DNA from 3 places in the Streptomyces sp. TN58 genome. Region 1 is predicted to be linked to each of the others. Evidence: riboswitches for the same ligand, from Rfam matches in the RefSeq annotation. Region 1 holds a riboswitch; each other region holds the start of a gene.
The links. A riboswitch is a leader RNA that binds a small molecule or an ion and turns the genes downstream of it on or off. The one in region 1 is predicted to bind cobalamin.
Positions count from the first base shown of each region.

Region 2: another riboswitch for cobalamin. It lies ahead of BSL84_RS25390 (FecCD family ABC transporter permease); the one in region 1 lies ahead of cobN (cobaltochelatase subunit CobN).
Region 3: another riboswitch for cobalamin. It lies ahead of BSL84_RS22320 (ribonucleoside-diphosphate reductase subunit alpha); the one in region 1 lies ahead of cobN (cobaltochelatase subunit CobN).

Region 1 is NZ_CP018870.1:5,884,576-5,886,834, forward strand. It holds gene cobN (cobaltochelatase subunit CobN) at 1-923, opposite strand, end outside; cobalamin riboswitch at 954-1,104, opposite strand; gene BSL84_RS26660 (cobalamin biosynthesis protein CobG) at 1,491-2,259, shown strand, end outside.
Region 2 is NZ_CP018870.1:5,567,435-5,569,693, reverse strand. It holds gene BSL84_RS25390 (FecCD family ABC transporter permease) at 1-896, opposite strand, end outside; cobalamin riboswitch at 1,010-1,144, opposite strand; gene BSL84_RS25385 (hypothetical protein) at 1,434-1,985, opposite strand; gene BSL84_RS25380 (hypothetical protein) at 2,215-2,259, opposite strand, start outside.
Region 3 is NZ_CP018870.1:4,871,951-4,874,209, reverse strand. It holds gene BSL84_RS22330 (Uma2 family endonuclease) at 1-204, opposite strand, end outside; gene BSL84_RS22325 (GNAT family N-acetyltransferase) at 283-780, shown strand; cobalamin riboswitch at 825-954, shown strand; gene BSL84_RS22320 (ribonucleoside-diphosphate reductase subunit alpha) at 1,091-2,259, shown strand, end outside.

The DNA.
Region 1 (2,259 bases):
ACGTAGGCGGGCAGGCCGTCCTCGTCGAACTCCTTGAAGGAGAACGGGACGGTGATCAGACGGCCGTCGAACTCCGGTACGGCGACCTGCGTCGCGGCGTCCAGCGGGGACAGCCCCTCGTCGTTGTCCTCCCAGGCGGAGCGGGAGCCGGTCAGGCACAGGGCCTGGAGGATCGGCACGCCGAGCGCGGCGAGCGCGCCCGCGTCCCAGGACTCGTCGTCCCCGCCCGCCGAGGCGGTGGCGGGCTTGGTGCCGCCGGCCGCGAGGACGGTGGTGACGACCGCGTCCGCGGACTTCAGGGCCTCGACGAGGGCCGGCTCGGGGCTGCGCAGGGAGGAGACGTACAGCGGGACCGGCCGGGCGCCGTGCGCCTCGATGGCCTCGCACAGGGCGTGCACGAAGCCGGTGTTGCCGCTCATCTGGTGGGCGCGGTAGTAGAGCACGGCGATCTCGGGGCCGTCCGTCCGCGGCGGCGTGGTGCGCTCCAGGGGTCCCCAGGTGGGTGCGGCGGCGGGCGGCTCGAAGCCGTGGCCGGTGAGCAGGACGGTGTCGGAGAGGAAGCGGGCCAGGTGTTCGAGGTTGGCCGGGCCGCCGTGCGCGAGGTAGGCGTGCGCCTCGGCCGCGATGCCGATCGGGACGGTGGAGGCCTCCATCAGCTGGGCGTCCGGGGCCTGTTCGCCCGTCAGGACCACGACCGGGCGGGTCTGGCCGGGGGCCAGCAGCAGGTCCAGGCCGTCCTGCCAGGCGCGCAGGCCGCCGAGGAGGCGTACGACGACCAGGTCGGCGCCGTCGAGGAGGCCGGGGAGGTCGTCGAGGGGAAGGCGGGAGGGGTTCGCGAACCGGTACGGGACGGGGGCGTCCGCCGTGTTCGCCGCGCGGGCGCTGAGCAGATCGGTGTCGGACGTCGACAGCAGCAGGATCATGCGGCGGCAGGCCTTCCTCGGGGTTTCCGCGCCCCGGGCAGTGAGGACAGCGGGAGTTCCTGACTCACCCGGCCGTCTGGCTCTGCCGGGTTCACAGTGGCGGGACCGCGCCGGAATCGCACCGGGCTTCCTCCCATGTCGCCGTCCTCGGCGACGGCGGACCGTATGGAACGCCGGTGGTCATCCTAGGTGGCGGTGGGCTCCGCCGGTTGGGCGGGTGGCTCCGCCGGTTGGGCGGGTGGGTTGGCGGGTGGCTCCGCCGGTTGGGGCGGGTGCGGTGCGCGGGTGCGGCGCCGTTGCGGGGGCTCTGCCCCCGGGCCCCCGCGCCTCAAACGCCGGCGGGGCTGGAATGTGGGGGCTCTGCCCCCGGGCCCCCGCGCCTCAAACGCCGGCGGGGCTGGAATGTGGGGGCTCTGCCCCCGGGCCCCCGCGCCTCAAACGCCGGCGGGGCTGGAATGTGGGGGCTCTGCCCCCGGGTCCCCGCGCCTCAAACGCCGGCGGGGCTCGAAGCGGAGGGTGGCGGTGGACACAGTTCCGGGGAGTTGAATCGTGGGTATGCTCGCCGCCATGCCCCAGCCCCCCTCCGCCGTATCGCGGGACGAACCCGTCATACGGGACCGCGGTGACGCCTGCCCCGGTGCGCTCCGGCTGCACGCGGCGGACGACGGGTACCTCGCGCGGGTGCGGATCCCCGGCGGCGCGCTGACCGCGGAGCAGGCCGCGCACCTCGCCTGCGCCGCCGACCGGTTCGGCGACGGGCACCTCGAACTCACCTCCCGCGGCAACGTGCAGCTGCGCGGCCTCGGCGACGGCTGCGGTGCCGGGCTCGCCGAGGTGCTGGACGCCGCCGGGCTGCTGCCGGCGCCCGCGCACGAACGCGTACGCAACATCGTCGCCACCCCCACCTCGCAGGACGTCCTGCCCTGGGTACGCGAGCTGGACCGGCTGCTGTGCGCGAACACCCGCGTCACCGCCCTGTCCGGCCGCTTCCTCTTCGCCCTCGACGACGGACGCGGCGACGTGGCCGCCCTGGAACCCGACATCACCGTTCTCGGACAGCCCGGCGACCGGGCCCTGGTACGCCTCGGGGCGGCCGAGGGCGCGGTGGCCGTCGCCGGCCGGGACGCCCCACGGGCCGCGCTGCTCGCCGCCGAGTACTTCCTCGACGCCGTGGACGCGGCCGGCACCCGCGCCTGGCGCGTGGCCGAACTGCCCGCCGGACACGCCCTGGACGACGGGCTGCTCGCGGCCCGGCTGGCCGACGCCGGCATCGGCGCGGTGCGCGTGCCCGCCGTGGACTGGCCGTACTGCGCCCCGCCCCCGCCCGGACCGTACG
Region 2 (2,259 bases), 320 kb from region 1:
CGTGCGGCGTGCGGGACCATCAGGCCGACGAAACCGATCGCTCCGCTCACCGCGACCACGGTCCCCGTGACGGCGGCGCAGACCAGGAACAGCTCCTTGCGCAGCCTCCCCGCGTCCACCCCCAGGGCGGCCGCGGTCTCGTCACCCATCGCCAGGGCGTTCAGGCGACGCGCCGACACGGTGAGGTGGGCGAGGCCGAGGAGCACGGCTCCCGCGGCGATGGGAACGGAGGCCCAGCTGGCTCCGCCGAGGCTGCCGAGCAGCCACATCATCGCGGAGCGGGCCGCCTCGCCGCGCTCGGCCGCGAACACCATGAAGGTGGTGACGGCCGAGAAGCCGTAGTACATCGCGGTGCCCGTCAGGACGAGCCGCAGCGGGGTCAGACCATCAGCGGTGTGGGCGATCGCGTACACCAGCGCCATGGCGAGGAGCGCGGAGAGGAAGGCCGCCGTGGACAGGGCCCACAGGCCGAGAGCGCCGAAGGCTCCGAAGAGGAGGACGGCATTGGCGCCGACGGCCGCGCCCGAGGATATGCCCAGGACGAACGGGTCGGCGAGGGCGTTACGGACCATGGCCTGCACGGCCACCCCGATCGCCGACAGGCCGGCTCCGACGACCGCGGCCAGCACCGCTCTCGGAAAGCGCAGCTCCCACACGATCGTGTAAGCCGGGACTTCGTCATGCGCTATGGAACCGCCGGTCAGCCCCGCCCACAGAAAACGCAGCACCTCGCCCCAGGACAGTCCCGACGCCCCCAGCCCCGCCCCACAAACGATGGAGAGCACAAGCGCGAAGCACAGGGTGGCGAAGAGCAGGGGCAGGGATACGCGCTTGGGCGGCGCAGGGCCGACGCCGGTAGGCGCTGTGTGAGGTGGCGCGGCTGGTTCGAGTTCCAGGGGTGTGGCCACGGGCGGATCGCCTTCGCCTCAAGCCGTGCCTGCATGAGCACAGGAGCGGCCCGGGACGCGGGGCGCCCTGCGCAGCGCCTTCTCGCAGTCCACGGCGAATTGACAGGAGCCTTCGTCGCCGCGGGTAATCGGGCTCACGGAGCCGCGTGTGCGCCTCCGTCTACCGTTGCGGGTCAGCGCCGGACTTCGACCGGACTTCCCCCGTGGGACGGGTTGCAGCATAGCCTGCACGCGAGGCGCCTTCGCTACCGAACCGCAGATCGGGGGGTGGGGTGTGTCTGGCAGGCGGCAGGATCGAAGGCTTGGGACGCCCAACTGCTTCTGAGCACAGGAAGCGGCATGGCGCCACGCCGTTGACTCAGCACGGACCGGGCCCGTTCCGTAGCGCTCGCCGCGCCGGTCGGACAGCCCCGGCGACGACCTGTGGGAGCGGGTGGCGCCGCTGTAGCCCGCTCCCGCAACGGCACCGTCGCCAACCCAAGCGGCTGTGCGTTCCCGACTGAGTGGCGCTCTCCGCGGGTGGGCTCATTTCCAGACGGCGAACGCCTGGTCGTCGCTGCGCCGCAGAAGGCCGCCCTTTACCCACTCGACCTTCTCGGGCGCCGCGTTGGAGCCCGAGGCGGAGAGGTAGACCGTGCATGCCTCGTAACTCTCGCCGGCCGCGGCTTGCTTGAACTCGCTGAAGTTGTGTTCGTCGAGGCACTTGTCGAACTTCGGAGCGTCCTTGTAGCTGAGCTTCCCGTCCGTGCCCACGATGGGTTCCGGGAAGGCGCTCATGATGTTCAACCGGGTCAACAGGGCACCGTCCGCCGTGACGTCGAAGGAGGGTCCGTTCACATCGCCGGCGTCGGTCTTGGTCACGCGGTAATGGACGTAGTACGGCGTACGGCCTTGATATTTGGCTGCCTCCTTGAGCACGGACAGGTCGCCGGAGGTCCCGGCGACCACGCGCAACACGCTGACCTCAAGGTTGTCCTTCTTCGCCGTGGCACCGTAAGACAGCTCCTGGGCGCCGGAGCATCCGGTGAGTGCGAATGTGGCGGCGGCGAGGACGGCGAGTACCGTACGAGTGTGCAAGGTTCCCCCTGTGTTACTGATCGAAAGTTTCGCGGGCGGTGGGCGGTCAGGACATGCCGAAGAGGACGCGCCGCGCGTCGGACTGATGAGGGAGCGGGTCGCGGACGGGTCATGCCGTGATCTCCCGAAGTGCGATCAAGCCAGCACGACAAGTCCGGCTTCCGCGATGTCCACGTCTCTGATCGGCCGGCCCTCCTCCCTGTGTGGGCGCTCGTAAGAACGTGCTGCTCTACGGGTTGCTTGTCACCTCGAAGCCCGAGCCGTAGACGTCGGC
Region 3 (2,259 bases), 1.0 Mb from region 1:
AAGCCACAGCTCGGGCCGGTGCTGCATGCAGATGCGTGCGAGCCACAGAACGATGCGGTCGTGATCTCCGTCCGGCACTGCCTTGCTCCTGATGACCCCGTCGATGAACTCCAGCCGCAGACCTTCGACCTCTCTGGCGGCTATACGCGCGACAGCCTCGAAGTCCTCGGTCAGCATGTGGGGCCTGTCGGTCATCACGGTCATGCCTCGCTCACCTTCCTCGACGGTGCTGTCTCCGACGATAGCGCCGGGCGCCGACAGGCGTCCTGCACACTCGACCGCATGGACATCACGATCAGAGCGGTACGGGACGCCGACCACGCCGAGCTGGGCGAGATGACGGCGCAGGCCTACCTCGCCGACGGGCACCTGGACTTCAACGAGGACGACGCGTACCTGCACGTGCTGCGCGACGTGGCCGGCCGGGCCGCCCGGGCCGAGGTGCTCGTCGCCGAGCGTGACGGGCGGGTGCTCGGCGGGGTGACCTTCGCCGCACCCGGCAGCCCGCTCGCCGACATAGCCGGCCCGGACGAGGCGGAGTTCCGGATGCTGGCGGTGGCCCACGCGGCCCGGGGCCAGGGCGCCGGCGAGGCCCTGGTGCGGGCGTGCGTCGAGCGGGCGCGGGCGATCGAGGGCGTCACGGGCCTGGTGCTCTCCACCCAGCGCAGCATGGCCGGGGCCCACCGGATCTACGTACGGCTGGGTTTCGTACGCACTCCGGAGCGGGACTGGGCGCCCATCGAGGGCCTGAAACTCCTGACGTACCGACTCAAGCTGTAGCCGCGCCGACACTACATGTGGGGGCTGCCGCATGAGGCCGCCCCCACATGTATGCTCATGCCTGCTGTCGCCGCAGGGGAATCCGGTGGGAATCCGGAACTGTCCCGCAACGGTATGAAGTGTCCGACATCCGGACGCCAAGTCCGATGACCTGCCGTCAGCGCGCCCGGATCGACCGACCCGGGTGCCGACACGTCCGGGCCTCGCGGTTGGGCCGGTGGACGCCATGCGGTGTGCCCGTTCCTGCCACGCCCGCATGCGCCCGCGCCCGCCCGCCGTTGACCGGGCCGAGCGAGGGAGAGCTCCCGCCGTGACCATCGCGCCTTCCGCACCGCGCGCCGAGTCCGTTTCTGGCGACAACACCGAGGGCCCGGGGGCCACGCTGCTGCGTACCCTCACCGAACTGACGGCGGACCTCCCCGACACCGACCCGGGCCGCGTCGCCGCCGCCGCGCTCCGCGGCCGCAGCTCCGCCGCCGACGACGCCGAACTGCGGGGTCTGGCCACCGAGTCCGCCGCCGGTCTGATCTCCGAGGACCCCGCCTACTCGAAGCTCGCCGCCCGCCTGCTGACGCTGGCCGTGCGGGACGAGGCCGCGAGCCAGGGATCCACCTCCTTCTCCGCCTCCGTCGAGGTCGGCCACCGCGAGGGCCTCATCGCCGACCGCACCGCCGAGTTCGTACGCGCGCACGCGAGCCGCCTGGACGCACTGGTCGAGCACACCCTCGCCGAGGGCGCCGACGACCGCTTCGGCTTCTTCGGCCTGCGCACCCTGCACAGCCGCTACCTGCTGCGCCACCCCATCACCCGTCAGGTCATCGAGACCCCGCAGTACTTCATGCTGCGCGTGGCCTGCGGCCTCGCCGCGGACGAGAGCGTCCAGGCCGTCGAGGAGGTGGCCTCGCTGTACCGGCTGATGAGCCGCCTCGACTACCTGCCGTCCTCCCCCACGCTCTTCAACTCCGGCACCCGGCACCCGCAGATGTCCTCCTGCTACCTGCTGGACTCCCCGCTGGACGAGCTGGACTCGATCTACGACCGCTACCACCAGGTCGCGCGCCTGTCGAAGCACGCGGGCGGCATCGGCCTGTCGTACTCCCGCATCCGCGCCCGCGGTTCGCTGATCCGCGGCACCAACGGCCACTCCAACGGCATCGTGCCGTTCCTGAAGACCCTCGACGCCTCCGTCGCCGCCGTGAACCAGGGCGGCCGCCGCAAGGGCGCCGCCGCCGTCTACCTGGAGACCTGGCACGCGGACATCGAGGAGTTCCTGGAGCTCCGCGACAACACCGGTGAGGACCAGCGCCGCACCCACAACCTGAACCTGGCCCACTGGGTGCCGGACGAGTTCATGCGCCGCGTGAACGCCGACGCCGAGTGGTCGCTGTTCTCCCCGGCCGACGTGCCCGAGCTGGTCGACCTGTGGGGCGACGAGTTCGACGCCGCCTACCGCAAGGCCGAGGCCGACGGCCTGGCCCG